2 regions of the Spirosoma aerophilum genome follow, and region 2 is predicted to be linked to the other one. Evidence: riboswitches for the same ligand, from Rfam matches in the RefSeq annotation. Region 2 holds a riboswitch; the other holds the start of a gene.

Region 1 (15,563 bases), on a different contig from region 2:
TCCCCCGGAAGCTGAACGAGATGTTCGATACGCCACCGCTTACTTTGGCCAGCGGCAGGTTTTCCTTGATCCAGCGGGTGGCGTTGATAAAGTCGACGGCGTAGTTGTTATGTTCTTCAATACCCGTGGCAACGGTCAGGATGTTCGGGTCGAAGATGATATCCTGAGGATTGAAGTGAACCTTGTCGACAAGAATCCGGTAGGCCCGTTCGCAGATCTGGATACGTCGTTCGTAGGAATCGGCCTGACCGCTTTCGTCAAACGCCATCACGACCGCTGCGGCACCGTAGCGTTTTACCAGTTGTGCCCGTTCAATGAATGCCTCCTCCCCTTCTTTGAGCGAGATCGAGTTAACGATGGCTTTCCCCTGCACACATTTCAGGCCCGCTTCGATCACCTCCCACTTGGAGGAGTCGACCATGATGGGAACGCGGGCAATGTCGGGTTCGGCAGCGATCAGGTTCAGGAAGGTTTTCATGGCCTCCACCGAATCCAGCATTCCTTCGTCCATGTTGACGTCGATGACCTGAGCACCGCCTTCTACCTGTCCACGGGCAATGCTAAGGGCCTCGTCGAAGTTACCTTCTTTAATGAGTCGGGCAAATTTCTTGGAACCCGTTACGTTGGTCCGTTCACCGACGTTCAGAAAGTTGGTTTGCTCGGTAATTTTTAATGGTTCAAGACCACTCAGTTTCTGATAAGGCTCTGGCTCGGGTAACTGCCGGGGCGGGTATTTAGCGGCAACAGCCGCAATGGCGCGAATGTGATCGGGTGTGGAGCCGCAGCAGCCACCTACGATATTAACAAAACTGCTTTTAACGAAATCTTCAATCTGAAGAGCCATCATGTCCGGCGTCTCGTCGTACTCACCAAATTCATTAGGCAAGCCCGCATTGGGATAAGCCGACGTAAAGAAGGGCGCTTCTTTGGCCAGAGTTTGAATATAGGGACGCATCAACTGAGCACCAAGGGCACAGTTCAGGCCTACACTCAACAGGGGCAGGTGCGATACCGAATACAGAAAGGCTTCCGTCGTTTGCCCCGACAACGTCCGACCGCTGGCGTCCGTAATGGTGCCGGAGATCATAATGGGCAGAACCGTCTTTTGTGGATTCAGGTTGAAGTATTTGTCGATGGCGAACATAGCTGCCTTGGCGTTCAGCGTATCGAAAATCGTTTCAACCAGTAGTAAATCAGACCCGCCGTCAACCAGTCCGCTCACCTGTTCATAATAAGCATTGACCAGTTCATCGAACGTAACAGCCCGATAGGCCGGGTTATTGACATCGGGCGAGAGCGAAGCCGTCCGGTTCGTTGGCCCCATTGCTCCGGCTACAAAGCGAGGTTTACCGGGATTTTGGTTTGTTATTTCAACGGCAACTTCCTTGGCGATTCGAGCTGACTCGTAGTTAAGTTCATAGGCTAGATCCTCCATGCGGTAATCGGCCATGGCAATGGACGTACCGCTGAAGGTATTGGTCTCAATAATGTCGGCACCCGCTTCGAGGTACTGTTTATGAATCGCCTGAATGATGTCGGGCTTGGTCAGAGACAGTAAATCGTTGTTTCCCTTCAGATCATGGGGCCAGTCCCGGAATCGCTCGCCCCGGTAATCGGCATCAGTCAGGTTATACCGTTGAATCATCGTACCCATTGCCCCATCGAGGACAAGGATGCGTTCGTGAAGAAGTTCGTATATCGTTTTCAAAGGCTGTATAGCAAGGCGACATTGTCAGGAACCAACAACGGGCGCACTAAAAAAAATCCAATAAAGCAAAATGGCCGGATTCCAGAAAGACAGACAGATAGCGAATCGCTAACTTATCTCTCCCGCCATAAAGCGGGTGGAAATTGGCACCATTCCCCTGGGCTGGTCGGTTGCCAAGACATCATCGGGTCCGTTCCCTCCGTCTTTCTGGATAAGCTATGGCAAATTTAAACAAAAATAGGGTGTCCCAGCAACGGAGACACCCAAAATCAACGTGTTTCTATTTACTGATTACCAGGCGTCTTCCAGATCCTCTTTCGTATACAGATGATTGCGCTCGGTATAGAATGATTTGGCATCATCCCGTTTCAGAGCCAGCGGGTTTTTAGCCGTCATGCGGTACAGCAGGGCAATCGGGAACAAAAACACGAAGAACAGGATGGACAGAATGACTTTACCGTTGATATTTCCCAATATCTCGGCCAGCTTGAACCATGCCTTTACGATGAGGTCGCCAACGGCCGGAATGGCCAGGCTCAAGACACCCACAGCCGCAGCTCCGTACAGAAACCAGGGCGACTTCGTAATAAAATACAATACGACCAGGCCGGTAACGATGACCAGCTGGGCTTTTACTTTCTCCGTAACGTCCATGCGTTAATTAAAACAGGGTATAGATAAATGGAGCTACTGCCGAGCCACCGCCAATGACAATCAGGACGCCGATGAGTAACAATAAAATGATCATGGGAGCCAGCCACCATTTTTTGCGCTGTTTCATGAACTTGAAAATATCCTGTAAGAATTCCATAGTTTTTTGTGTTTGCTTACTTGTTAACAGATACCAGTTGACCAGTGCCGGGATTCGACTGCACCAGTTTGAACAATGCCTCGCCCACCCGCTTGTTGACAATAGCGCTGGCGTGGCCGTCGTTGCGCCCCACTACCCGATCATTCGGAGCAATGTCGCCAATTAGCTTCCCGACATCCAGAATCGGCACATTGTTGGTTTGAAAAAGATTGACGACCGGCTTCACATACTGCGCCGTCTTTTCGATGTTATGCGAGAAAGGGAACATGACGACGTAGAAACGCGCATTATGCTCTTTGGCATAGGTAATAAACTTGGTCAGATCGCCGAGGTGGTCGTTGATGATGGCAGGGGTACCGTACGCAGTTCGGGCATACACATCGAACGGGGCAAAGTTACCATGCGGAAACTGCCAGTACAGGTAGTTCAGCAAATAGGACCGCATAAAGAGCGACTGAACAAAACGGGGCAGATCGGAATACGGTCTGAAGCCTTCCGGTATCAGGCCATGATCGTGCGCTACCTTTTCAATGTCATTCGGGAAATACTGAAGAATTAAAATATCAGGCGTTTTACCAAACTTCAGCAAACGGGCATACTCATCGCGGGTGTCGGAACCGGATATGCCCAGATTATAGGTCACGTATTGTTTTTCGCCCAGTTTTTCGCCCAGGATGTTGCCATACCGTTCTTCTGCCGTATTCAGGCCGTGGCCCGCAGAAAACGAATCGCCAACAATAAACACCTTCTTCTTACCAAGGGTGTCCGTCTTGGGTGTATCGCGGTAGTCGCCCGTCATGGGGGGCCAGTGCCGCTCGAACCAGATGTGCGAGGCCAGCGTAAGGCCACCCTCCTGGCTTTGGGCAATGAACATAAAGGCCATTTCCAGGAACACCATCACCACGATCAGCGGCACAAACAGGGTCGCTACGTTACCAAGCAGTTTGGGCGGGTTCGGATTTTTAACGACGCCATAATAATAGACGCGCAGGATTTCCATGAGAATCAACAGAAACAGCGCGCACTTGATCAGGCGGACGTATATATTATCGAACAACCCCTTGCGCGGGTAGTCGAAGCTTACCCCAAAATGGTCGCCGTAGAAAACGAAAAAGATGAGAAATCCCAGCAGGAGCAGGCGAACAGCACTGGAAAAGAGTTTTGATTGCATTAAAAAAGGTCGTTCATTAATCTAAAACAAATTCTTCTTTCCAGTTATCGCTCCCCTGCCATTCGGGCTGTTTGCGCTTGTCGAACAGGTAGTTGCCGACGGCCAGGTAATCCATTTCGGTACGCATGAAGCAGCGGTAGGCATCGTCGGGTGTACAAACGATGGGTTCGCCCCGCACGTTGAAGCTGGTGTTGACAATAACGCCATAGCCGGTCAACTTCTTGAAGGACTCGATCAGCTCGTAATAGCGCGGATTGGTATCTTTATGCACCGTCTGAATACGGGCCGAGTAGTCGATGTGCGTAATGGAGGGCAGATCGGACCGCTGGTAATAGAGTTTTTCGCGCAGTGGGAAACTGGCATAATCGGCGGGTACGGGCGTCCGGCGTTTTTGGGCAACCGGATGAACGAGGAGCATATACGGTGAAATACCGTCGTAGTCGAAATACTCGGCGCAGTCTTCAGCTAAAACGGAAGGCGCAAACGGCCGAAACGATTCCCGGTATTTGATTTTCAGGTTCAGCTTCTTCTGCATTTCGGCATTACGGGGATCGCCCAGAATGCTGCGTCCGCCGAGCGCCCGTGGGCCGAACTCCATCTGTCCCTGCACCCAGCCCAGCACGTTTCCTTCAGACAGCAGCTTGGCCGCATCGCTGGTTAATGCCGAGAAATCGGTGTAATGCGTAGCTACGGCTTTGTATTTTTTGGCCATTAACTCCACATCCAGATCGGAGAAGGTAGGCCCCAGGTAAGAGCCCCGCATAGCGTCGCGCTCGGTGGTTACAACCCGCTCCTGTCCGAAATAAATGTGATAGGCAGCCAGAGCAGCGCCCAGCGCACCACCGGCATCACCAGCGGCTGGCTGAATAAAGATGTCTTTGAAAATACCCGCAGCCTGAAGCTTGCCATTCGACACGCAGTTGAGGGCGACGCCACCGGCCAGCACCAGCGCATCGGCATTGGTGAGTCGTTTGGCTTCTTTGGCCATGTTCAGCACAACCTCTTCGGTTAAATACTGAATGGCCAGTCCCAGATTACAGTGCTGGGGCAACAGTTCATCTTCCGGCTGACGTTTCGGAAAACCGAATAATTCGGCCCACTTGGCCTCGTTAACCATTTTCAGGCCCGTAGCATAATCGAAATAGGTCTGATTGAGCCAAACGGAACCATCGGGGCGAAGGTCGGCCAGTTTATCTTTTATGATTTCCATGTAACGGGCCACGTCCGGCGAGTTGGGATCGCCGTAGGGGGCCAGCCCCATCAGCTTGTACTCGCCCGAGTTGACCCGGAAGCCCAGAAAATACGTGAATGCCGAATACAGCAGCCCAAGCGAGTGCGGGAACCGCATTTCCTTCAGGATAGAGATGTTTTTACCTTCGCCCAACCCAATAGACGCGGTGGCCCATTCGCCTACGCCGTCGATGGTCAGGATAGCGGCCCGTTCGTAAGGCGATGGGTAGAAGGCACTGGCACCATGCGAAAGGTGGTGTTCGGGAAACAGCAGCTTTACCTTGCGCGATGGGTCGTAACCCAACTTTTCCAGCTCCTGGCGAATAAGGCGTTTTAGAAACAATTTTTCTTTAAGCCAGACTGGAATCGACATCAAAAAGGACCGTAGTCCCTGAGGGGCAAAGGCATAATATGTTTCCAGCAACCGTTCGAATTTGAGCAGTGGCTTGTCATAAAATACAATCGCATCCAGCTTGTTGAGGTCTGCCCCGCTGTACTGCAGGCAGTATTTAATGGCTTCGGCGGGAAATCCCGGATCATGCTTTTTGCGGGTGAACCGCTCTTCCTGAGCAGCGGCAATGATACGTCCGTCTTCAATTATTGCTGCTGCCGAATCATGGTAAAAAGCAGAGATGCCTAATATGGTCATGAACTATGTTACTGGTCAAACGAGACCCAAAGTAACGGTTTTTTTAGCAAATCTAACATTAGAACCAAGGTCAGTTAGTTTTCGGTCAGCCATAAAAATGGAGTTGCCATGAAAAATTAACGTGTTTCCTGGTTAATAACCCAGCGGCATAAGCACGTATGCTTCACAAGGCAGCGTCTTTCTGGCCGGGCTTTACGGGTAAATCTTCGGCTAGTTTTTCCGCTACCTGTTTATAAGAATCCGCGTTGGGGTGCATTCCATCGTAGGCCGCTTTCCAGGAAAACAGCGTTGAATAATCAACGACTTTCAACTGCGCCTGCTCAAACGCTTTCCGCAATTCAGGTGCCATCGGATAGGCCGGAAAAATAACGACGTAGAAGTTGTCATTGCCGAACTGCTGTCGGTATAATTCCTCTGATTTCTTGACAATAGATACAAATCGCTGGTATTGCCCGTCACTGTAGAAGCGGGGGAAATTTATCTTAAAAAGATTAATGATATTGCTTTTATACATCCCCTGGATGAGCTTGACCAGAACGGGGTGCTTTTGCGCATAGGTACTCTCTACGGTCAAGGTAGCCGGGTTAACATAAGGCCAGAACCCCCGGGAGTTCGATACCCATTTGGTACTGGGAGCTACCCGCGCCAGGTGGTCCTCTATGTAGGTATAAATGGCTATTCCTGTTTTCTCGGCGACCTCTTTTCGCATGTTTACCGACTGCTGAAGCGCCAGCATATGGGCTGGCGAAAAGCCCGATACACCGTAGTTATAAGGCCGGTATCCGGTTTGTTTCCCAAAAAAATAGGGCAGTGTGCTGGAGTCGGCAACGGATTCGCCATACGTGAAGGAGCAACCCAGAAACAGGGCGTATTTCCCTACTGCCCGACGGCTGTCAAAGGGCGTCACCCGGCGGGATAAGCTGTCGATGTGGTACATGATCGAAACGGCTTTATCCATCGGGCCCGGTTTAATTTTTTCCAGTCCGGTTTCTTTTACGGGATAAGCCGTTTCATACTGGCCGGGCGCGGGCCTGACAATGCCCAGGTTTTCGTTTCGGACCAGTGTCAGCGTGTTGGTTGCCGGTGAAGGACTATGGCCACCCTTTTTTTCTGTAGCTGTAGCAGCTGGCTTTTGGGCGCTATCTTTCCAATGCAGTATAATGCCAGACACCCATTCGAGAAGTAGCCAGCCGACAACGAAGGTTACCAATGATAGCAGACTTCCTTTGACCCATACTTTACTGTACAGCATAAAACGAATTCACTAAACCTGTTTTGTCGTGGGGAGATGGCTCGTAAACAACCTGTAGACGGGTAACCCTATTTTGACACTACTTGTAACGTGAATCTATTCGTGTTAGCGCGCCTTAAATAAATTTATGAGGTAACGGTCCCTTGTAACCCGATCAAAAATTTTGTCAGTTGATTCCATCATTGATGCTTTCTCGCCCTTTGGAACCTGACACCGTCTTCATGTATGAAAAACCGGAGAGCGGGTTCTGCCCGTCAGTCGAAAATAGACAGTAGAGTTTATCTTGTACAGCAAAAAAATTACCTTTGGCCCCTTCACAAAGCTCTATAGACATTGAAACTGGCAGCTATTGACATCGGTTCGAACGCAGCCCGTCTACAAATTTCGACGGTATTGCATAATGATAACCTGGTTAGCTTTAAGCGGGTTGAATACGTTCGGTTTCCCCTTCGACTGGGTCACGACGTGTTCAATTTCGGTGCCTTAACCCCCGAAAGCGAAGCCCGGACAACCAAGCTTATGCAAGCCTATAAACTATTAATGGAACTGCATGAGGTAGAAGGATACATGGCTTGTGCTACGTCGGCCATGCGGGAATCAACCAATGGCCAGGAAGTGGCTAAACGGATAGAAGCCCTGACGGGTATCAAAATTCATATCATTGACGGCCGGAAAGAAGCTGAATTGATCAATGACGTGGTCGTTCATGCCTTAGATGACCGGCAGTATCTTCACATCGATGTGGGTGGCGGCAGCACCGAACTCAACGTTTATGTGAATCGGCAGAAGATCAACTCCAAATCGTTTAAAATTGGCTCTGTCCGTTTGCTGGAAGGGAAAGAGCACAAAGGGGCCTGGCGCAAGATTGAGGATTGGGTAGAAGATAACATCGACTCTTCGCAGGAAGTTACGGCGGTGGGTACCGGCGGCAACATCAGCAAGCTCTTTAACCTGGCCTCAAAAATTTCGGAAACCGAAACGAGCCGCTCCGAAATTGAACGCATTCGCGATTTCATTGCGGGGTTCAGTCAGGAAGACCGGATCAATAAACTCCGCCTGAACGCAGACCGGGCCGACGTGATCGTTCCGGCCGCTGACATCTACATTTCTGTAATGAAATGGGCAGGAGCCAACAAGATTATTGTCCCCGACCTGGGGCTGAAAGACGGTATTATTCAGTTGGTATACGCCCAGGTGAATAAACGTAAGTAAGATCGATCCCTCTCTGAAATTCATCATCGTTTTACGGGAAAGCCGTGTGATTATAAGCCAGCAAGCTTGATAATCACACGGCTTTTTCGGTAGGCACCCCTACGTTTTAACACAGATATGGGTTTACCGATGAATGCACTGACAATAGATCTGGCGCAATCGCAGCGGGTGTTTCTCATGTTGCTCTCCTGATCACGAAAGAAGCCCCTGAGCTGAACCGGATAAAAACGGTCTGGCCAGACAGTCATCCTCTTTGTATTTCCCCTTTTCGACTGGTAATGACTTAACTCATCGCGTTCATAGACGCAGGCTGTTACTTTCTCCATAGCTAAGTCGTCTGGAGAACTCCCATGCGTATACGAAATGACCCGACACACGTTTTTATGGCAAGACAGTCCACAGTACACGGCTGTTCCTCGCTTTTGCCAGCCCGGTTTCCTCTTCAACGAACCCCCGCACCTGTATCAGCAGAACGACGGCAGGGTCTCTGTTCTTTCGGCGATTAACGGGGAAACCCAACAAGCGGATGTACGCTACGCGTTCTTTGTTCAGGATGGTCAGGCCGTTAGCCCGCTGGCTGCTCCGTTCGGCTCCATCGAATTTTCGGAAAGCGTTTCCGATACGGTTCTCAGTGCCTTTGTACACACATTGACAGAAGCCGTCCGCGGTGCAGGAGCCAGGGCCCTTACGTTGGTCAATTACCCTACCTGCTATGCTCCCCAACAAACAGAGCAATTGATGCGGGTATTGGCGAAACATGGCTTTCACGTGACCGAAAGCCATCCGAACTTCTTTCTGCCCATCCACAAACAACCCTTTGTCAGCCAACTTATTCCGGCGGAGCGCCGACGGCTGCGTAAGTGCCGCGACGCGGGTTTTGTATTCACTCACGGGCAAACACTCAGTAGCCAGTCAGTTGTTGACTTCATTCGGCACACCCGCTGTCAGTTAGGCTACCCGCTAACGATCCAGCCTGAGCGGTTAATCAACCTGCTCACCAGATTTCAGGATTCTTTTTCTGTTTTTACCGTTCATGATGGCACCCAACTGGCCGCGTTAACGGTAACAGTACGGGTGCGGCACGACATTTTATACAACTTACTTCCCGCATCGGCTTCGGCCTATCGCTCCTTTAGCCCGATGGTCATGCTGGTCGACGGCCTGTTTAGTTACTGTCAGCAGGAAAACATCAGGCTTCTGGATTTAGGGGTGTCGCTCGATGCGAACGGGCAACCGAAACCGAGCCTCATGCGTTTTAAGCGTAACCTGGGTTCCAGGGAGTCATCTAAGTTGACCTTCGGGAAGGCGCTGTAAGTCGGGCATGACCATGTGCTGTTTTTTTCGTTGTTTTGTAGAAAAAAGGCATCCCGTCAGATGCCGGGTACATGATCGAAGCTGGTTTTAATTCCATTAGTCAATTTCTGAGCGATTTAGTTGCGTCGCTGGTATCGTTGCTCAAAGTGGCGATTCGCGGTCGGCATACGACCCGCCTTCCCAACCGGCAGCTTCCCACCTGTTCGGTACTGGGCAACGGCCCATCGCTCAACGAGTCACTGGCCGAGCAGTTCGATTTTATTCAACAAACCGAGATCGTGTGCGTCAATAACTTCGCGCATGCCGACGTTTTTCTGCGGCTGCGTCCTCAGAATTACGTCATTTCCGACCCGAATTACTTTGTCTTCACCGAGCAAACCACCGACCGCGATGATATCCGAAAAACCTTGTCCATTTTTCAGGAGCGGGTCGACTGGCCCATGACGTTATACGTCCCGCACTTTGCCAAAGGCTCGTATCTGATGGCAAAAATTGAACAGAGCAATCCACAGATCAAGGCGGTTTATTTCAACTACACCGTTGTTCGCGGCTTTAGGGGGTTCACCTTCTGGCTGTATGCAAAAGGGCTGGGAATGCCTCAGGCACAGACCGTTATCATTTCGGCCCTGACCCTGATGATCAATCGAACGTTCGACACCATTTACCTGTACGGGGCCGACACCTCCTGGCACGAACAAATACGACTGAACGACCAGAACCAACTGCTGATCAAACAGATCCATTTCTACGACAAACCGAAAGATGTGACGCACCAGCCCGTGTATTCCGATGCCCAACGGCAGCGCACCTTTTCGATGGCCTCGCAGTTCTTATCTTTACATAAGGTCTTTCGGGGTTACGAAGTTTTGCGCGACTATGCTGACTATCGTAGGGTTCGGATCATTAATGCCAGTGCCAAGAGCTACATCGACGCCTTCGAACGACAACAGGTAGTTAGTAAGTCGGTAAGCGGCTCCGCCTAAGTCGGTCAGTCAGTAAGTGGCTGACGCACGAGTATTGTCTTCATGCGCCAGCCACTTACCGACTTATTGACTTACCGACTTACTAACTACACCAACTTTTACTTTAACACGATGCTTGATTTAACGAATAAATCCATTTTAATTACCGGTGGTACCGGCTCCTTCGGCAAAAAATTTGTCGAGATGGTTTACCAGCGCTATCCGAACATCAAACGCCTGGTCATCTACTCGCGGGATGAGCTGAAGCAGTTTGAAATGTCGCAGTATTATCCGCAATCGAAATATAAATCCATCCGATTCTTTATTGGCGATGTGCGCGATGGCGACCGGCTCAAGCGGGCCTGCGAAGGGGTTGATATTATTGTGCATGCTGCGGCCCTGAAACAGGTTCCTGCCGCCGAATACAACCCGATGGAGTGCATTAAAACAAACGTTTTCGGAGCCGAGAATGTGATTAATGCCGCCCTGGACAACGGCGTTCAGCGGGTGGTGGCGTTGTCGACAGATAAAGCGGCAGCACCGATCAACCTCTACGGCGCCACCAAACTGTGCTCCGATAAACTGTTTGTTGCCGCCAACAACATGAAAGGCAGCCGCAATTTGCAGTTCTCGGTGGTGCGGTACGGCAACGTTATTGGCTCCCGGGGGTCGGTGGTTCCGTTCTTCCTGGAAAAACGCAAAGACGGCGTTCTGCCCATCACCCACCCCGACATGACGCGTTTCAACATCTCCCTCGAAGAGGGCGTTGAGATGGTTTTCCATGCCCTCGAACACGCCTGGGGCGGTGAAATTTTTGTCCCGAAGATTCCCTCCTACCGCATCACCGACGTGGCTACGGCCATTGGCCCCAACTGCGAACAGAAGCTGGTCGGTATTCGTCCGGGCGAGAAACTGCACGAGGAGATGATTACCGAAACCGACTCGCTCAATACAGTCGAGACGGACAAGTACTATGTCATCACCCCCTCCACGCCTACCTGGGATGTGGACGATTACATGAAAGCCTTCAACGGGCGGCAGGTAGAAATGGGATTCAAATACAATTCCGGCACCAACACCGACTGGCTCACCATCGAACAACTCCGCGACCAGATTCGGGAACACGTTGACCCGGCCTTTTCGGCGTAGTGCGGGTGGAAACCCGCTTTCTTGCAATGACCAATGGCGGGTTTCCACCCGCACTACCTATGAATCAACCCATCCCCTACGGTCGTCAGCATATTACGGACGAAGATATTGCGGCTGTTGCCGATGTGCTGCGTGGGCCTTTCCTGACGCAGGGACCACATATTGGCGCGTTTGAGACGGCATTTGCCAGCTATATCGGTTGTCAATACGCCGTAGCAGTGGCGAACGGAACAGCCGCGCTGCACTTGTGCTGCATGGCCCTGGGCGTAACTGAAGGCACCCGCGTTATCACCACGCCCATTACGTTCTCGGCGTCGGCTAACTGCGTTCGGTATTGCGGGGGCGACGTTTACTTTGCCGATGTTGACCCACAGACCGCCCTGCTTGATATAAACGCCGTTCGGACGCTGATCGAACAGCACCCCAAAGGCTATTTCTCGGGTATTATTCCAGTCGATTTCGGAGGCTACCCCGTCGATTTTGCGGCTTTCCGCGAACTGGCGGATGCACACGGTTTGTGGCTGCTGGAAGACAGTTGCCATTCGCCGGGTGGGTCGTTCGTTGATACTAAAGGGGTTGAGCACCGTTGTGGCGATGGTTCACTGGCCGACCTGGCAATCTTCAGCTTTCACCCCGTAAAACACATTGCGGCTGGCGAAGGGGGCATGATCACCACCAACGACGAAGCCCTGTACAAACACTTGCTCAGACTCCGCACGCACGGCATTACCAATAAACCAGCCGACTTCACGGAGCCCTATCCCGGCGAACCCGAGCGCGGGGGCTGGTATATGGAGCTACAGGAGCTGGGCTATAACTACCGCCTGACCGACATGCAGGCGGCTTTGGGCAACAGCCAGTTAGGACGCGCCGATGCCATGCTGGCCCATCGGCAGGAAATTGCCAAACGATACGATGACGCCTTTGCCGGAACAGCGGTGACCACTATCGTACCGCCCGCTGGCATTAGCCATGCTTATCACCTTTACGTCGTTCAGGTGGCCAATCGAAAGGGGCTGTACGACTTTTTGCGTACCCGCAACATCATGGCGCAGGTTCACTACATACCGGTCCATCTGATGCCCTACTACCGGCAATTCGGCTGGAAACCCGGCGACTTCCCCAATGCCGAAGCCTATTATGCCCATTGCCTGAGCCTGCCCATGTTCCCGACCCTGACGGACGACGAACAGACGTATGTCATTGACTCGGTACTTGAGTTTTGTCGTTAATCAGGTTCGCACAGGCTCCGGCTGTGCATTACTAATTCGTACAGCCGGAGCCTGTGCGGGTTTCCTTTATGAGCAGTGTAGCCATCATCACCGCACGGGGCGGCAGCAAGCGGATTCCGCGCAAGAACATCCGTCCGTTTCTGGGCAAACCCATTATCGCCTATGTCATCGACGCGGCTCTGCAATCGGGCCTGTTCGACGAGGTGATGGTGTCGACCGACGATGACGAGATTGGGGCCATTGCCCGGCAGTACGGCGCGTCGGTCCCGTTTCTGCGCCAGGCGGCAACCGCCGATGACCATGCCACAACGGCTCAGGTACTGGAGGAGGTATTGGCCCAATACGCCCGGCAGGGGCAGACGTTCAACTATGCCTGCTGCCTCTACCCTACTGCTCCTTTTGTGACAGCCGACCTGCTGCAACGTGCCTTCTCGACCCTGACCGAAAAGCAGTTCGACACGGTATACCCGATACAGGCGTTTAGCTTCCCAATTCAACGGGCGGTGTCGCTTCGGGAATCAAAAGTGCAGTGGTTTCAGCCCGAACATGCGCTGACCCGCTCGCAGGATCTGGAACCGGCTTACCACGATGCCGGGCAGTTCTACTTCTTTCAGACAGCCGCTTTTCATCAGGGCAAGCGCCTGATTACCGACAATTCGGGGGGTATCGTCATTTCCGAAATGGATGCCCACGACATTGACACCGAAACGGACTGGCAAGTGGCAGAGTTGAAGTTTGAGTTAAGTAAGCATAAGAAAGCATTAGGAGCAACTCCTCACTCCTCGCTCCCCGCTCCTAATACTAAACTTTTCTTCCGTGCGGATGGCGACGCCCAAATCGGGATGGGTCATGTGATGCGGTGCCTGGCGCTGGCCGACATGCTGCGGGGCGAGTGCGCCATGCAGTTTGCCATAACGGAGCCGACAACAACAGTCCGTGAGTTGATCGAGGCCGCGGGCTTGTCGGTTAACGTACTCCCGAAATCCGACCCGGCAGCCGCTTTTCTAGCCATCATCCAACCAAATCAAATTGTAGTGCTGGATGGGTATTCGTTTGATGAATCGTTTCAGCAATCAGTGCGTGACAAGGCAAACAAACTGGTTTTTATTGATGACTTGCTGACGGGACATCAGGTTGCCGATGTCGTGATCAATCATGCCGGTGGGGTTATGAAAACCGATTACGAAGCCGAGGAGTATACGCAGTTTTGCCTGGGTCCGCCCTACGCCCTATTGCGACCTGAGTTCTTAAATCCGGCTGGTTTTGGTGCACCTCCTGCCGACGGTCCTGTTTTTGTAAGCCTGGGCGGTGCCGATCCCAACAATACATCATTAACGGTGCTGGAAGCCATTCGGCAGGTCGACGCCACCTTGCCGGTCCATATCGTACTTGGGCCATTTCACCCAAATCCAGCCTCTATCCACAACTTTCGGAGTCAGCTTCCAAATCTGACGATTTTACAAAATCAGCATGCGTCGCAAATGGTTGATGAACTGGCCGCATGTCGCCTGGCTATCACCGCCTGCAGCACGATTGCCTACGAAGTCTGCGCCATCAACCGACCATTGATCACCATCGTTACCGCCGATAACCAGGCCCGGCTGGCGCAATTTCTATCGGAAGAAAAACTAGCCTTATCCGTTAATTTTCCAACCTTACTAACACGCCTGACACCCGTGCTGGCCCTGGACCAGATGCTGAAGCTGGCCATTCAGGGTTTCCAGTTCTCGCCCGAAACGGTATCGGAATCGTTAGTGAACCAGCGTCGTTTTTTTGATGGTCGCTCGCCGGAGCGGTTTCGCGTGCTTTTTCGCCAATTAAGTGCGTAATTCGATTCGTCAAGACGTTCCTCCAACGGCCATGCTTACCTATCGAACTGCCCAACCCGCCGACGCCCGGCTTTATTTCGACTGGGCCAACGACCCCGACACCCGGCGGCAGTCGTTCAACTCTACCCCTATTTCGCTGGAGACGCACACCGGTTGGTTTACCCGCAAACTGGCCGACCCGAATGCGTTGTTGCTCGTCTTCGCCAACGAAACGGGGCAGCCCGTTGGTCAGGTACGGTTTGAACGAACTCCCGTAGCCGATATGCCTGACGAAATTATCATTGGCCTGTCCGTCGATGCCCGACACCGGGGCAAGGGTCTGGCCAGCCAGCTCATCACAATGGGGTGTGCCGCCTGCCGCAAACAGTGGGGTGCCGTAACGATCCATGCTTACATTAAAGCCGAGAATCAGGCATCGGTACGCGCCTTCGAACGGGCCGGTTTCAGATTGTCGGGCGAAAGCGGTAAATTTGGCGTTTCCGGTCGGGCTACGTCCGGTCGGAGCGCACCAGAACAGGTCGCGTCCGGTTATGAAAAGCCGAGTTTGCTTTATATCAACAGTCAATGAACAGTAACCAACCGATACAGGTTGCCCACTATACCATCAGTCCGGCACATCGGCCCTTTGTGATCGCCGAAATGTCGGGTAACCACAACCAGTCGCTGGAGCGGGCCCTGGAAATTGTGGATGCCGTTGCCGATGCCGGTGCCCACGCGCTCAAACTCCAGACCTACACGCCGGATACCATTACGTTCAACGGGGCTTCCGAGGAGTTTTACATTCGGGACGCCAAATCGCTCTGGGCCGACAAAAATCTATATAAATTATATCAGGACGCCTACACGCCCTGGGACTGGCACAAGCCTATTTTCGATCACGCCAAAAAACGCGGCATGATTGCGTTCAGCTCGCCCTTCGATACTACGGCGGTCGATTTTCTGGAGTCGCTCGACGTGCCGCTATATAAGATTGCTTCCTTCGAGAACACCGATCACATCCTGCTCAAAAAAGTAGCACAAACGGGCAAGCCAGTCATCATGAGT
Region 2 (15,563 bases):
CGTTTCGCGAATCCAGTGTCTGGCAAATTCCGGCTTCGGTGACGCCCAACCTGCGTTTGCCGCTTTTTTGGCTGAGCCTGAAAAACTTTCCATTCGCCTATTACAAGCAGCTTTGCCGACAAACGCTGAAAGCTGACGGATTCCTGAATCTATATGTTCACCCCTGGGAGTTTACGGATTTGTCGGGTTATGAAAAAATTCCTGCTTACGTCCGTCGCCACTCGAAGGACGAACTACTCGACCGGGTTGAAAAGCTACTGCGTTATCTGAAACCACTTGGGGATTTTACCTCAATGGGAGATTTTGCGCAAGGTCTCCAGGTTAATGTTCCGGTGTAGTATCGCCATTAGTTTCCTATATGCTTTCGTTTTTTAGAAAACCCATATTCAGTGATTTTCGCTTTATCATAGGCATTTATGGGCTGCTGGCGCTGTTTGTGAGCATTCGGACGCTTATCGATCAGGATTCTAATAACTACCGGATATTCTATTATTCGCTCGATCATCTCATTGCCGGGAAGAATCTGTATTTGCTCTACCCGGCCGAATATACCGACCATTACCACTACGCGCCAACCTTTGCCGCTCTGTTCGCTCCAATTTTTGCGCTGCCTTTTTCCGTAGGGTTATTTTTATGGCATTTGCTGTTTACGGCGGTGTGGGTATATGCCATTTACCGCATGCCCCTCACGCATTCGCAGAAAGTATTTGCCTACTGGTTTAGCATGCAGGAGTTGTTTACATCGCTTGTTAACAGCCAGACGAATCCGCTTATTGCTGCCCTGTCTTTGTTTGCCTTCCTGAGCTTCGAAAAGCGTCAGCCTTTCTGGGCCGCTTTTTTCATCATTGTCGGCTTCAATATCAAAATATATAGTCTGGTGGCGGCCGCCTTGTTCCTGTTATATCCTCAAAAACTCCGCTTTCTTGCCTACATGGTGTTGTGGGGTGTGTTGCTGGGCGTACTGCCGCTGTTGTTCACCTCGCCAGCTCAACTGGTGTGGCAGTATGAGAATTGGGTCAGTCAGCTGCTGTTGAAAGCCGACTACGACAAATGGGCAAATACGTCCATTCACAAACTGGTTCATCTGGTTATTTCTCCCGATATCAGCACGTCTGCCATCATTGGAGCAGGCGTAGTGCTGTTCTGTACGGTTTATATACATATCCGGAAATTTAAAGAGCGGGGATTCCAGATGTTGCTGCTGGCTTCCACGCTGATTTTCCAGGTAATTTTCAATCCGGTTGCCGAATCGCCCACCTACATAATTGCCGTCACGGGCGTGGTTATCTGGTGGTTTTACAGCCCACAAACGTGGCTGGACAAGGCGCTGCTGATTAGCTGTCTGGTGCTGACGATTTTGTCGCCCAGCGATATTTTTCCGCGTTATCTGCGGGAGCTGTTGGTTAAACCCTACGCGTTAAAGGCTTTACCCTGTGTGTTGATCTGGTTCCGGCTGCTCTACATCATGCATACCTCAAAACCCGTTGCTGAATCACAAGCCAGGGCAACGACTTATCTTCCTTCCTGAAAAGAAACCTCTACTCTAAATCGACCAGTCATGTTTTATCTCCATTTCCCTTAATTCCCTCTTTAATGGCTTCTACCTGGCTCGATTTCTGGCAGCAGGAAAACGAATTCGACGAGTCTATGTCGACGAATTTCAACTATTTCCTGGCTCGTGTCGAAACGTACATCCCTTTATCAAAAAAACAGCGTGTACTGGACATCGGCTCTGGTCCGGGAAATCTGGAGGACGCCTGGCATGATCGGGTTGCCGAAATTCATGGGCTGGATATTTCCAAACGATACAATGAAATTGCCCGCACCCGGCACGCGGCTTCGGGTAATGTTCATTTTTATGATCTGGATCCTGACAATTACCTGAATTTCAGCTCGATCGCCGGTCGTCAATTCGATGTGATTATTGTGATGAGTGTGGTGCAGTACTACCGGAACATACAGGAGGTAGAACAACTCTTGCAGACGATCAAGCGGATGGCGGCTCCGGGGGCCACGGCTTTGGTTTGCGACCTGATGGTGGGCGAAAGCTTTCTTAATGATGTGATCGGGATTGTGAAACAGTCGCTCCAGCAAGGGAAGTTTTTGGCGACAATGAAGCTGTTGCTTCGGCTCCGCTTTTCGTCATATCATACCGTACGGAAAGAAAACGGATTTTTGGTCATTCCCGAGCAGGAATGGATGGCCATGTGCCAGCGGGTAGGGCTAAAGGCCCGGTTTATTGACGAACCAATCACCCTGCAACGCGAGCGCCGGAATCTGCTGATCAATTTCTAGGGAGGCTGTGCTGATTACGCTGACCGGCTCCGGTCAGTAACCCGTTTGTCAGATAAAGACAACATCTTCGATCACATCCGTCCCCATGTCTTTATTGACCAACTGAATGAGTTTCTGCTTGGCGTTGACTAGTTCGTTGCGGAGCGGAGCCGATGCAATTTCGATGTACAGTTTCCGGTCGCGAACGTAAAGACGATTGGTGCGGGAAGCAATGGTTGGTCCCATCATGCGACCCCAGAAGGCTTCGAGGTAGGTTTCGTTGAAACGGGTTTGAAGCTGGTATGCTTTTAATAACTGCCCAATGGCGTCTTTTAAGGACGTGACTCCGGCCACCCGGGTGGCGTTTTCACGGTTGTAACGATACGTCTGGTTCATTGGCAGGGTGTCTTACTGCAAAAGTAAACAATGAATTGACTTAATGAATCCTGATTGACGAACCGTTTAAAAAAAGTTTAGCCTTCAGGCTGCTTTAAAAATGCGGCTGGCGTGGTTCATACCCTCTAAGTCGTTTGTAGTGACAGAACTAGCACGTCGCAACCAGGGTGTCGGGATAGATAAAAATCGCTAGTGTTTGGATTCACGCCGTTTGGCTGTTATACTTGCGCCATCAAGTCAATTGCAACGCGTCAGTTTCAAGTCGTATGACGCGCATTGATTTATAAAGAAGCGGGGAGAGATCAGGCTCTGTGAACCGCTGGCAACCTACCACATGGCAAGGTGCTAACTCCTGCCTAAAGTTATTTAGGGACTATAAATCGGAAACTCACATGCTCTATCATCAGCCATGTATGCCCCCAACTAGCGGGGTTTACTAAGCAGCCTTCACCACCACCACGAAAGCCGGGAGGGTTTGTCGTGCGTTAAATCCAGTTTGACGTTTATTGTTCGTCGATTGACATTGCTGCAAACGCAACAACAGTCCGGCGGCTCTGCCAGAAACAGCAAACGACCACCAACACGAATTCCTAACTATTCTTAAAACCATGTCAGAACTACATTTCGATACCCTTCAACTACATGCTGGCCAGGATGTTGACCCGACGACCAACGCCCGGGCAGTGCCCATTTATCAGACCACCTCGTTCGTTTTCAATGATGCGGCTCACGGCGCCGATCTGTTCGCCCTAAAAGCGTTCGGCAACATATATACCCGCATCATGAACCCGACCTCCGATGTATTCGAGAAGCGTATAGCAGCTCTCGAAGGCGGGGTGGCGGCTCTGGCAGTAGCGTCGGGACAGGCGGCTCAGTTCATAGCCCTAAGCAACATACTGAGCGCGGGCGATAATTTTGTGACAACCTCGTTTCTCTACGGCGGCACGTATAATCAGTTCAAAGTGTCGTTCAAGCGGCTGGGTATCGAAGCCCGCTTTGCCGATGGTGACAAGCCCGAAGCCTTCGCCAAACTGATCGACGGGAAGACAAAAGCGATCTACCTTGAAACGATCGGTAACCCCGGCTTCAATATCCCCGATTTCGACGCCATCGCTGCGTTGGCGAAAGAGCATGATCTGCCGCTTATTGTCGACAATACGTTCGGTGCTGGCGGCTATTTGTTCCGCCCCATCGAGCATGGTGCCGCTGTGGTGGTTGAATCAGCCACGAAGTGGATCGGCGGACATGGTACGAGTATTGGCGGGGTCATTGTCGACAGCGGTAATTATAACTGGGGCAACGGTAAGTTTCCACAGTTCAGTGAGCCATCAGAAGGGTACCATGGCATGGTGTTCAGTGATGTATTTGGCGTCGGTGGTCCCTTTGGCAACATTCAGTTTATCATTCGGGCGCGGGTGGAAGGGCTGCGCGATTACGGTCCGGCGATCAGCCCGTTCAACTCCTTCCTGTTGTTGCAGGGGGTGGAAACGCTGTCGTTACGGGTTGACCGGACGGTGCAAAACGCGCTGGCGCTGGCGCAGTGGCTTGAGCAGCATGAGCAGGTCGAAGCTGTCAATTATCCGGGTCTGGCGAGTAGCCCATACCACGAGCTGGCCAAAAAATACCTCAAGCGGGGTTTTGGTGGTGTCTTCTCGTTCAAAGTGAAAGGCGATGCCACAGCCGCCGATAGATTCGTGAACAGCCTTAAACTGGTGAGCCATCTGGCTAACGTCGGCGATTCGAAAACGTTGATCATTCACCCCGCAGCGACCACCCACCAGCAACTGAGCGAGCAGGAGCAGGCCAGTGCCGGTGTTGAACTGGGTACACTTCGCGTGTCGGCGGGTATTGAGCACATTGATGATATAAAAGCTGATTTCGAGCAGGCCTTCGCCCAGATCGCCGAGCCGGTAGCAGCCTAGTTTTGGGTTAGGTTTATGGTTCACGATTTATGGGCTTTGCTGTTCAGGGCATACCAAAAATCGTGAGCCATAAACCACAAACTTCTTTCGATTGAATCTTAATTACTTCGATTACAAATATTCGTTCCCGCTCGAATCAGGGGAGAGCCTGCCGGGTTTTCGGCTGGCTTACACCACACGCGGCACGATCAACAGCGACCAGTCGAACGTCGTTTGGGTATGCCATGCCCTGACGGGTAATGCCGATGCTGGCGACTGGTGGGGTGGTATGGTAGGAGCCGGTAAGTATTACGATCCTGAACATAATTTTGTGATCTGTGCCAATGTGCTCGGGTCCTGTTATGGTTCTACGGGCCCGTTATCCATCAACCCGGCCACGGGAAAGCCGTTTCACCATGATTTTCCGATGGTTACCGTTCGGGATATGGTGGCCGCACTTGATTTGTTACGGCAGGAATTGGGTATCGAAAAGATTCATACCTGCATTGGCGGCTCTGTTGGGGGCGAACAGGCCGTTGAATGGGCCATCCTTCAGCCAAACCTTATCGAAAATCTGGTGTTGATTGCGGTAAGTGCCATTGCTTCGCCCTGGTGCATTGCGTTTAACGAAGCCCAGCGGATGGCCATTGAAGCCGATCCTACCTGGGCCGAACCGCGCGATGATGCCGGACTGGCCGGGATGAAAGCCGCCAGAGCGATGGCCATGATCTCCTACCGGAATTACGATACCTATGGGTTCACGCAGGCCCTCGATAACAATGAGCAGCTGGACGGCTACAAAGCTGCTGGTTACCAACGGTATCAGGGCGAAAAACTGGCCGACCGGTTCAATGCCTTTACCTATTGGGTGCTCTCGAAGGTGATGGATTCGCATAATGTGGGGCGTAACCGGGGCAGTATTTTAAATGCACTGGCTCAGGTGAAAGCCCGGACGCTGGTGGTGGGTATTCGCTCCGATCTGCTCTTTCCGCCTTCGGAGCAGCAGTTTCTGGCCCGGCACATCCCAAACGCGGTCTATGAAGAAATTGATTCTTTATACGGACACGATGGGTTTTTAATTGAATTTCGACCGCTTTCCGGTATTATCCGGAAGTGGATGGCGAGTGCCGTTTCGACGGATGGGGTATCGGTAACCAACTCGTTAAAAACCAGTAAGTAGCCGGTTAATTAGTCAATTATGGTTTGGTACGAAGCCGATATTCGGGCGTTGGAAGATAAATTGGCCGCAACACCGTCGGTTACAAAAAGAGTCGTGTTTTACGGTAGTTCGTCGGTGCGTATGTGGACAACACTGGCGCAGGACTTTCCGGAGAGTAACCCACTTAATTTAGGCTTTGGCGGCTCCACGCTGGCGGCCTGTGCCTGGTTTTTTGAGCGATTGATCGTCCCCATTGCTCCACAATCCATTTTGTTTTATGCCGGAGACAATGACCTTGGGGATGGCCGGCATCCTGAAGAAGTGTATCTGTTCTTTTGCGCCTTTGCCGACAAAATGAGTCAGCTGTTACCGGGTGTACCGCTCACCTTTTTATCCATTAAAGTCAGCCCGGCCCGCTGGAACATCGCCCCGCAAATACAGACCGCCAATCGATTGATTCGGGAGGAGCTGGCGAAGCGGCCTGGCTACGGGTATGTCGATATGACAACGCCCTTGCTGGGGGCTGATGGCAAACCTCGTCGCGAGTTTTTTGAAAGCGACGGCCTGCATCTCAATCCGGCCGGCTACCGGGCATGGCGACAGGCATTACAGCAGCAATCCTCAATTTTTTAATGATTTGTTTATCATAGTTGCATTGTAACTAGACGGAATCGTCGCAATTTCACGGGTGTTAACCTCAACGTTATGCACCGGGAATATCATAAATGGTTTAGCTCAAATCTGGGCCGTGATATGGAGTTGCTTGTTCTGGGTCATGCCGGTGCGCGGGTGCTGGTATTCCCAACCCGTCGTGGCCGCTTCTACGAATACGAGACGCTGGGTCTGGTCGATGCGTTAGCCGAAAAAGTTGAGAACGGGTGGCTGCAATTGTATTGCGTCGATAGTATTGATCGCGAGAGCGTATACAATCTGTCGGCTCACCCGGCCGACCGTATCCGGCGGCACAACCAGTATGAGCAGTATATTATTCATGAAGTCCTCCCGCTTTCCCGTCTGAAAAACCCCCAGCCGTTCATGATTTCGCACGGCTGTAGTCTGGGGGCTTACCATGCTCTGAATATTGCCTTTCGGCATCCGCAATGGTTTGGTAAGGTGGTTGCCTTTAGTGGGCGCTACAACCTGTCGGAGCCGGTAGCGGAGTTTCCCGGTCTGTTCGACGATTACTACGACGAGGATATTTACTTCCACAGCCCGAATCATTTTCTTCCCAATCTGGATGATGGCACCATGCTGGAGTCTCTCCGCCGACTTCAGATTGTGCTGACGATCGGCGCCGACGATCCCTTTCTGGGTAGCAACGTTACCCTGAGTTCAGCATTGGAGGAGAAGCAGATTCCGCATGATTTATATGTCTGGGAGGGACGGGCACATCAGGCCAGTGACTGGCAAAAAATGGCCCCGATTTATTTATAGATGAATTGAATACAGCGACAGGGAGCACATAAAGTATATGTGCTCCCTGTCGCTGTATTCAATTCATTCACTTCCTGACGAAACGCATCACGGCGATATCGCCCATGATCAGGGTGAGGGTGTTGTCATTGACCGAGTAGCGATTTACCGTTTTCAATACATTGAGAAACGTCTGTTCGCCTTCGCCCGGACACATCATGCGCGTCATGGCCATAGCATCGGTAAAGCTGATCTTTGGCCCGTCGACCATAAGTTTACCGTTGAAGGAATTACAACTGGTAGACCCATTGAGTCGTTGTTTAGCGGTGTCGAAGGTAATGGCGGGCTTTTTCTCAGGATACAATCCGTTAAACGCTATTCTTGGCCCGGAAATGTAATTCAATTCCCAGGTGCCATCCAGTGATTGATTGGTGTTGGACGACTGCATTTGATCCGTAGATAACGAAAGCTTTTCGGTCAGATATAGATAAGGGGGATGAAAGTGATGGGCGAAAATCTTCTCCTCACTATCCGGATACTTCTTGAAGTATTCACTATCGCCCAACAGAACGATGGTTGCTCCGGTTCTGACGTAGTCGTTACTATTAAAATAGTCGGGGGCTTTGTAGCCGCTCAGGTTTTTCTGCACCGTTTTCGACGCCAGTTTACCTAAATACTTCTGGTAGTTCTGCTGTGCTTTCAGCGCTGGCTTACTGAGACTGTTGTAGATGTAGTTGAGAACGATCCGTTGCGGCAGCTTTTGTTTTTTTATCATAGCGGGTGCCCCTTTAAACGGATTCGTTGTATTCACATCGTTGATCGTCTGGATGGTGAAGGGCACTTCAGGCACCCAGTCGGCGGCATTGACAACGTTGTAGGCCCAGCCATTTTGGGTGGCGGCCTCGTATTCATAGGCATAATACAGATTGCCCGGTTTCGGTCCTGCACTGCAGTACGTTTTGAACACAACATCAGCAGGGATACGCGACTGCTTTTGCAGATTCCTTAAGTAGGACGTCAGCAAAAAAGCAATGCCACCACCCTGACTGTGGCCCATGATGATCATATCTTTAATGCCCGCCCGGTAGCACGAATCAATTTTGGGCAGAATATCCTTTGCCAGAAAAGCCGTACTCACTAACCAGCCTACGTGCACCGCAGCCTTAGGGCTGGATGCGAGTTCGTACTGGAAGTTTTCTTTGTCGCTAATCTGTATCGACCCTTTTGCCGGCACCATGGCCGCATAAAAATTGCTTAACCAGCTTACACTGTTGGCCGTTGTGCCACGGATGCTCAACACCGCTACCGACTGCGGACTGCTCCACAGATCCCACATGTTATCGAGCCCGACAACGGGGGAGCGATAAACCCGCTTGAACTGTTGGGGTTTAAGGAAGGAGTTGACGTAGGTGGAGTCGCCAAACTGGGCTGACACTTTAAGCAGTTCAATGTATTCTGCTTTATCAAAGCCCGGTTTCAGCTTCTGACCAAACATGGTGAAGGGCAATGCCAGAAAAGTAATAATGGCTAAAGTGTATTTCATGTGGGATTAATTAGTGATAGACAGAATTTTCGATAATCAGGTAATAACCAACGGATAGCGGGTAAACGCTCGGCCTAATTCACGCGTGACACGCGTATGGAAGCTACCTGATTATCCCAGCCAAACCGGCGTAAATCGCTCACTGAACTGGTAAAGATCTGCGAACGGCCCTTCAGGTTTGGCTTTCTGAACACCTGAACGGCATAGCCCGGGGCTACCGTGAGGGAGGTGATATTCTGGGCAACGTCACCTCCCAGCGATTTAAACGTACCTGTCGCAAAATTGGCCATGTTGCCCCGATAGTCAAGGTCATAATAGAGGGCCACAACGGGCCGATTGCCCGACCCACCGCCATTCCCGCCCCCCGATCCACCGCCGGGACCACCGGGTTGGTTCATGGTGATAACGCCCGAGACAATCTGATTATCCCAACCGACTTGTGCCAGCATGGAATTGCTGGTGGTAAATGTTTGGGTTCGACCGTTGCGGGCCCTGGCTGTGACGGCCCATCCGCGAGGTATGTAAATAGATGAAATGTTGCCGCTCAGAAATCCTAACGAGCCGTTGGTGAAATTGCCCGGACTGAAACTCCTCGACATGCCCGTGTATTTAATGTCACGATAAAAAATAACCTGGTTGCCCTGCGGACCAGAATTTGTATTGCCATTGCCCCCCTGTATCTGGGCAACTGAATGAGATGGGGCACACAGAATCCACAGCATCAGGAGGCAGATGCCGGCTTTTGTACATAGTGCTGAGTACATATAGTAAGCGGTTTTTGAATAAGTGTATGTGAACTGCCCCTCTTAACTAATTGTACGGCAAAATGTTAACCTATAAGTAAGTTAATCTCTGTAATAACATCCTGCGCTTGTCGAAAAGCGTTGGTGTAAGGTTCCACCAGTACCCGGCCCGGCGGGTCAGTTGATAGGTCAGCATCCCAAAGGCCGGAATGATGCCAGTTGTCGAGATGGTCCCAGTCGGGTCGATCTACCATGGGGTACATACATACCCCTAAAAGCGGCACACCCGCCTGCAAAACAGCCGCGCACTCCTTGCCAATCATCTCGATCCAGAAGGGACGGTCAATGCCGGGGTGGCTCGTTTCCGTAAGAGCAATCGGGCGTCCGTATCGTCGGTAAGCTTTCATCAGGAGTTGGCGGAGGGGCACCCAGCGGGAATCAGGTATATCGTCATTCCAGCCTAAAAATGTGCCCGTGCCTTCAATCCATTGGTTGTTATAATAGTAGTTGAAGCCCAGAATATCCACGTACTCGGGCGACCCACCCAACTCGGGCGTAAGTCGGCCTGCCAGCATATCGACCGATTGAAACTGGTTCTCATCGGCAATGGCTGCGTTGATGATCTGTTCCGGCGTCGCGTTCAGGGGCGGCACCATTTGCACGAGCGGCTCAGTTGTCAGAATGCGAATTGTTGGGTCCAGTTCGCGCATGGCGGCAACGCCTTCAATGTAGGCACGCATGAGCCCAACCTTAACCTCCCATCCTTGTTTTGTGCAGTAAGGTGTTGTACCACAGGCATCTCCACCCAGCCACGACATAAAGCTAACTTCATTGATGGGCGTAACGATCAGGACATCATCGGGATATAAGTCGCGGTAAAAGCGAACAAAGGCACGGCATAGAGACGCAAAACGCCGGGCAAACATAGGGTGCAAAGGGGTTAGGTCGTCCGGATAACCAAAGTGACATAAGTCCCAGACTTGTTGAATGCCCTGCCGGTGTCCTTCGGCCATCATGTCGGCAACGACGGTCCAGTCGTACTGATACGGTCTTTTTTCGACATGGCTCCATTGAATACCTTCCCGAACCGTTCGGACATTGAATGCATGCAGATCAGCGTAATCTTCTTTCAATAACTGCAGATGGCCGGATGCACGGAGGAGGTCAACGCGGTTGCCGAAGCAGTTTAACTGGTCGGTACATTCATAACCCGCCCACCAGAATGATTGGAACGGATTCAGAGATGGGGAGTGTGTTGAGTTGAGTAGCAAGGAAAGAAAAGTTGATGTACTCAAAGGTGCAAAAAAAGTAGGCTGACCTCAAAAAAAAGGCGTTTTTCCGAGGGAGTGGCGATGCTGGCGCGGGCTTGAGTCGATGCTGGCGCGGGTATTTACCCGTGCCTTTTTTATGAAGTCAGTATTCACTGACGCAAGCGAATGCCTGCGATATGAAAAGGCACGGGTAAATACCCGCGCCAGCACCTTCGAAGACGTTTTTCTGAGCGTGAGGTTAAGGTACCAAACAGCCAGAGGCTGTTTGGTACTTGTTTACAACGCCTTTACAATAGCAATCACGAGTTTGGCGGAATTGCGGGCGGCTGTCGGGTAAAACTTATCGTAGGCAATGTGCGCTTCGGCATCGGCGCGGTCGCTCAGGCTGCGAATAATGAGGTGTGGTACCTGAAGCTGATAGCATACCTGGGCAATGGCGGCTCCTTCCATTTCGGTCGCGTCGGCACCAAAGTCGGCCCGGAGACTGGTCACTTTAGCAGGGGAGGCCACAAAGACATCGCCCGTGACCACGGTGCCCGTCATTACCTTCACGGGCCGGTCTGAAACACCGCCCGATGCCAGCGGAATACCTTCCAGCGAAACGGTTTTGACAGCCCGTTCGGCTAAGCGCATCAGGGTTGTATCGGCAGGGAAAAAGACCGGGTTGAACTGCTTGGTGATCGCGTTACGGGTCTGTCGGGTCGGGGTATTTTTAGCGGTAATGGCTCCATAATCGTGGTGCGCCGTTTGTCCGGCAATCACAATGTCGCCCGGTTGCAGGTCGGGGTTTGTGCCGCCCGCAATACCCGTGAACAGGATACGCTGCGGCCGAAAATGATCCAGCATGAGCGCCGTGGTCATGGCTGCATTCACTTTGCCGATGCCTGTTTCGGCGACCACAACCCGTTGGTTACCGATCTTGCCGGTCGTGAACACAACACCATCGACGATTACGGTTTTAGGCTTGGACAAGGTTTCTTTAACCAGGGCAACCTCCGCGCCGAATGCGCCCAGTAAACCCGTTATCGGTCGGGGTTTGTAGCGTTGGGCGAAGGCAACGTTTGCGAGAAGGAGGAGAAGTAAGGTTGCTTTTTTCATATCAGGATAAGTTGTAGATAATTGTGGTGTCGGGTTCTCAAACCCGACACTGCGAGGTTTTAAGAAACCTCGTGTGTGCTATGTAAGGAGGTTTTGAGAAACCTCATTGGTCAGGTCTGAGGACCTGACTCCACCGAAACGAAACAACGGTGCGCTAATGCCCGCTCGTCAAGGCCAGCACACAAAAGACATCGACAATCCAGAGACCGAGCGACACTTCGCGGCTTTTGCCAACGGCGACTTTAATGACTGTCCAGGACAGAAACCCCCAGATGAGCCCCTGGGTGATGGAGTAACTGAACGGAATCAGGACCAGCGCCAGAAATGCCGGTAGCGCGTCATCTAACTGGCCCCAGTCAATGCGCGTAATAGGTTTCATCATGAACGCCCCCACCAGCACCAGGGCCGGAGCCGTGGCAATCGCCGGGATGACCGAAAGAAGGGGTGATAAAAAAAGAAATGGCAGAAAACAGCAGCCGGCCACAATCGCTGTGAGCCCCGTTCGACCGCCCTGCGCAATCCCCACCGCCGACTCGATATAGGCCGTGCCGGGGCTGGTGCCAAACACCCCCGCCAGCGTGGTGGCCACAGCATCGGTCATCAGCGAGCGGTTCAGGTTACGCGGCTGGCCGTTTTCGTCCTGTAAGCCGCCCGCTTCGGCAACGCCCACGAAGGTCGACAGGCTGTCGAACAGATCGGTGAAGGCGAAGGCGAAAATAACGGGCCACAGTGACCACGACAGCGAACCCAGCAGGTCGAGCTTGCCCAGCAGTGAAAAGTCAGGTGCGGCCACAATACCCTGAAAATTGACCAGCGTTTTCTGGCCGAAATTAACGGCCGAGGCATCGCCCCAGTACCGCCCGATGGGCCAGGCCGCCAGCGTTGTCAGGATAATACCGATAATAATGCCGCCCGGCACATCCCGAACCACCAGCACACTCATGAGCAGCAAGCCAAAGACAAATGTGAGAACAATGGGGTCGTTGAAATGGGCGATGCTGACCAACGTAGCCGGATTGGCCACGATGAACTTGGCGTTTTCGAAGCCAATGAGCGTAATGAAAAGCCCGATGCCAGCCGAAACCGCATAACGCAGCGGTTGCGGGATGGCCCGCACAATTGCCGACCGCACGTTAAATACTGAGAGTAGCAAAAACAAGACCCCCGCCCAGAATACCGCACCCAGCGCGATCTCCGGACGAACGCCCATGCCTTTCACTGCCGTAAACGTAAAAAAAGCATTCATGCCCATGCCCGGCGCCACCACAATAGGGTTTCGGGCGTACAGGCCCATCATGAGGCTGCAAAAGAACGACAGCAAAACGGTCGCTGTCAAAACACCACTGAAGGGCAACCCGGCCTGACTCAAGATTGCCGGGTTGACCACAATGATGTACATAGTTGCCAGAAACGTGGAGATTCCGGCCAGAATTTCAGTGCGACGAGGGGAGGTGATCGTAGTTGACAAAGGTGTTGTCGTTTATCGTTGATGCCCTAACAACCCACAAACTACAACCCGAACGCCATAAACTCAAACCGTAGCCAGTAAACTCCCGGCTGCTTCATCGACCCAGACCAGGGCGTTGGGGTGCGTTTGCATGATACTGGCTGGCATCTGCTCCGTAACCGGACCCTGTAGCGCTTCCTGTAACACAGGCGCTTTCTTCTCGCCACTCACCAGTAAAATAACTTCTTTTGCATCGGTCAGATGGCGCAGACCGAGGGTGATGCCGTGGCTTAGCGTTGTTTCGGTTTCAAAATATTTCTGCCCGACGGTCTTCGTGCTTTCAGCCAGCTCAACTACATGGCAACCCAGCGTAAAGGGTGTTCCCGGCTCGTTGAGAGCGATGTGGCCGTTCATACCCATGCCCACCAGTAATACATCCAGGCCGCCCCGCTCGGCAATAACAGCGTCGATTCGGGCGCACTCGGCAGGTAGGTCGCTTGCCTTGGCGTCGAAAACATGTACCTGATCCAGCCGTAGGTTGAGCGGGTTAAACAGATCACGGAATACGTAAAACGAACAACTCCCGAAGTCGTCAGGGCCGAAACCCACCCACTCGTCAAGACCTACAAACGTACACTGGCTAACATCGACACGCCCATCTTTTACTAAGTTGACGAACCGATGGTAAGTCTCAATAGGGGTATCGCCCGAGGCCAGACAGAGTGTCGCCGTGGGCTTCTGGTTGATGATGGCGGCAAGGTGTTCGGCCGTATGCTGCGAAAGCGTGCCGTGGTCGGGGAATTTTTGTATGGTCATGGTTTTTGTCATGCTGGAACGCCAGCCCGGTAACGAAGATAAGTCCTTCGTTAAATAAAATTATATAGTGTCATGCAAACATGCTCCTTCGTTACCGGGCTGGCGTTCCGGCATGACAAAAAAATCATTTCAACTCACTCGCCCGCACATCGCGGGTCCAGCGTTCGGCGCCTTTCTGGTCGTAGACTTTGATGTTAAGAACCCGGTCTTTGGCCGGGCCGCTGACGCTCAGAATACCGAAATTGCGGTCGGTTACCAGCGTACCGTCTACGTAAGTCGGTAGTTTCAATTCCTCGGCCAGGGGTTTTGCCGGGCCGGAGGTGAGGGGCGAAATAGTCAGGTCATACAGCGGATAGGTACCGGGGCGGTCCAGTTTGTGCAGAATGGAGTGGTGGCGATCGCCGGTGAGAAATAACACCCCCGGGATTTTAGCATCGGTGATGGCTTTGAACAGCCGATCGCGTTCGGTGCCGTAAATGGCGTAGTTCTCGAAAGCTTTTGTAGGGTTAACGATCTGCCCGCCTGTAACGATAAACTTGAACGTGGCCTTGCTGAACGTCAAAGCGTCCAGCAGCCATTGCATCTGTTTCTCCGAAAAATAAGCTTTGTTGGGGCCATCGGGCATTTTATCCGGTGCCCGGAAGGTACGGTCATCCAGCATAAAAAACTGGCAGTCGTTCCATTCGAAAGTGCCCGCGCAGCTTTCGGGAAAAATGAAATTCGGATTGGCCCAGAATAGTTTGAAGGCATCGAGGGTCACTTCTTTCAGCCAATACGATCGGTCGGAGTCGTCGGGACCGTAATCATGGTCGTCCCAGATAGCGTAATTGTGTGTGGCAGCCAGTAACGGCTGCATTTCGGGCAACGAGCGCGTGTGCGTATACCGGCGCAATACCCCGCTCCGGCTGTTCCAGTCTACTTCGCGGGTGTAGGTATTGTCGCCCGTCCAGAGCATGAAATCGGGCTTTTGGGCGGCCAGTGCCGTAAAAATCTCGTAGCCACCGCCATAAGGCGTGCCAGGCCGGTCAACATTAGCCTCGTTGACGTAAGTGCAGCTTCCGACGCCGAAGCGAAACATCGGAGGGTCGGTCCGCCATTGCCACAGGCTTTGGGTTTGGAACTTGGTCGGGTAGGGCAGGCTCACCTTCTGGCCCTCTATTAACACGTCGTACGCGTACGTCTTTCCGGGGTCCACCTGATCGGCGAGCAGGTGGGCTGTAAAAGCCGTTTGCCGGTTGGTATATACTTCGTTGGTCAGGTGCGTCGTAGCCGATGCTGACGCTGGTGTACTGCCTGCGGTTGGACTGTCGACTTCATGATAGCGAATCTGAACCCGGGCGGGTTGTTTGGTTTGTACCCAGAGTTTTACTTCGCGCATCTCCGAATAACCCACCATCGGGCCCGATTGAATCAGGGCTGAGGGCGACGCTTGTTTTTGTCCATTTCGTCTGGTAACGGCCTGTTTTTTGGCCGCTGACTGACCAAATACGGCAAAGGGTCCG

What was found. A riboswitch is a leader RNA that binds a small molecule or an ion and turns the genes downstream of it on or off. The one in region 2 is predicted to bind S-adenosylmethionine.
Region 1: another riboswitch for S-adenosylmethionine. It lies ahead of metH (methionine synthase); the one in region 2 lies ahead of ACYVK4_RS27265 (O-acetylhomoserine aminocarboxypropyltransferase/cysteine synthase family protein).

The regions. Positions count from the first base shown of each region.
Region 1 covers NZ_BAAGSJ010000005.1:127,318-142,880, forward strand. The annotation lists gene metH (methionine synthase) at 1-1,708, opposite strand, end outside; SAM riboswitch class I at 1,819-1,926, opposite strand; gene ACYVK4_RS06915 (SxtJ family membrane protein) at 2,000-2,362, opposite strand; gene ACYVK4_RS06920 (DUF5989 family protein) at 2,370-2,519, opposite strand; gene ACYVK4_RS06925 (SGNH/GDSL hydrolase family protein) at 2,536-3,690, opposite strand; gene ACYVK4_RS06930 (carbamoyltransferase family protein) at 3,707-5,569, opposite strand; gene ACYVK4_RS06935 (hypothetical protein) at 5,733-6,821, opposite strand; gene ACYVK4_RS06940 (Ppx/GppA phosphatase family protein) at 7,155-8,033, shown strand; partial or broken gene ACYVK4_RS06945 (GNAT family N-acetyltransferase) at 8,772-9,236, shown strand; gene ACYVK4_RS06950 (hypothetical protein) at 9,419-10,330, shown strand; gene pseB (UDP-N-acetylglucosamine 4,6-dehydratase (inverting)) at 10,442-11,458, shown strand; gene pseC (UDP-4-amino-4,6-dideoxy-N-acetyl-beta-L-altrosamine transaminase) at 11,518-12,690, shown strand; gene pseF (pseudaminic acid cytidylyltransferase) at 12,759-14,519, shown strand; gene ACYVK4_RS06970 (GNAT family N-acetyltransferase) at 14,551-15,087, shown strand; gene pseI (pseudaminic acid synthase) at 15,084-15,563, shown strand, end outside.
Region 2 covers NZ_BAAGSJ010000031.1:39,467-55,029, forward strand. The annotation lists gene ACYVK4_RS27245 (polysaccharide deacetylase family protein) at 1-338, shown strand, start outside; gene ACYVK4_RS27250 (glycosyltransferase family 87 protein) at 359-1,528, shown strand; gene ACYVK4_RS27255 (class I SAM-dependent methyltransferase) at 1,594-2,295, shown strand; gene ACYVK4_RS27260 (DciA family protein) at 2,344-2,670, opposite strand; SAM riboswitch class I at 2,949-3,052, shown strand; gene ACYVK4_RS27265 (O-acetylhomoserine aminocarboxypropyltransferase/cysteine synthase family protein) at 3,279-4,592, shown strand; gene ACYVK4_RS27270 (homoserine O-acetyltransferase family protein) at 4,684-5,751, shown strand; gene ACYVK4_RS27275 (GDSL-type esterase/lipase family protein) at 5,770-6,363, shown strand; gene ACYVK4_RS27280 (esterase family protein) at 6,436-7,164, shown strand; gene ACYVK4_RS27285 (META domain-containing protein) at 7,232-8,686, opposite strand; gene ACYVK4_RS27290 (hypothetical protein) at 8,761-9,450, opposite strand; gene ACYVK4_RS27295 (amine oxidase) at 9,516-10,724, opposite strand; gene ACYVK4_RS27300 (5'-methylthioadenosine/adenosylhomocysteine nucleosidase) at 10,977-11,798, opposite strand; gene ACYVK4_RS27305 (NCS2 family permease) at 11,953-13,266, opposite strand; gene ACYVK4_RS27310 (glucosamine-6-phosphate deaminase) at 13,330-14,061, opposite strand; gene ACYVK4_RS27315 (alkaline phosphatase D family protein) at 14,186-15,563, opposite strand, start outside.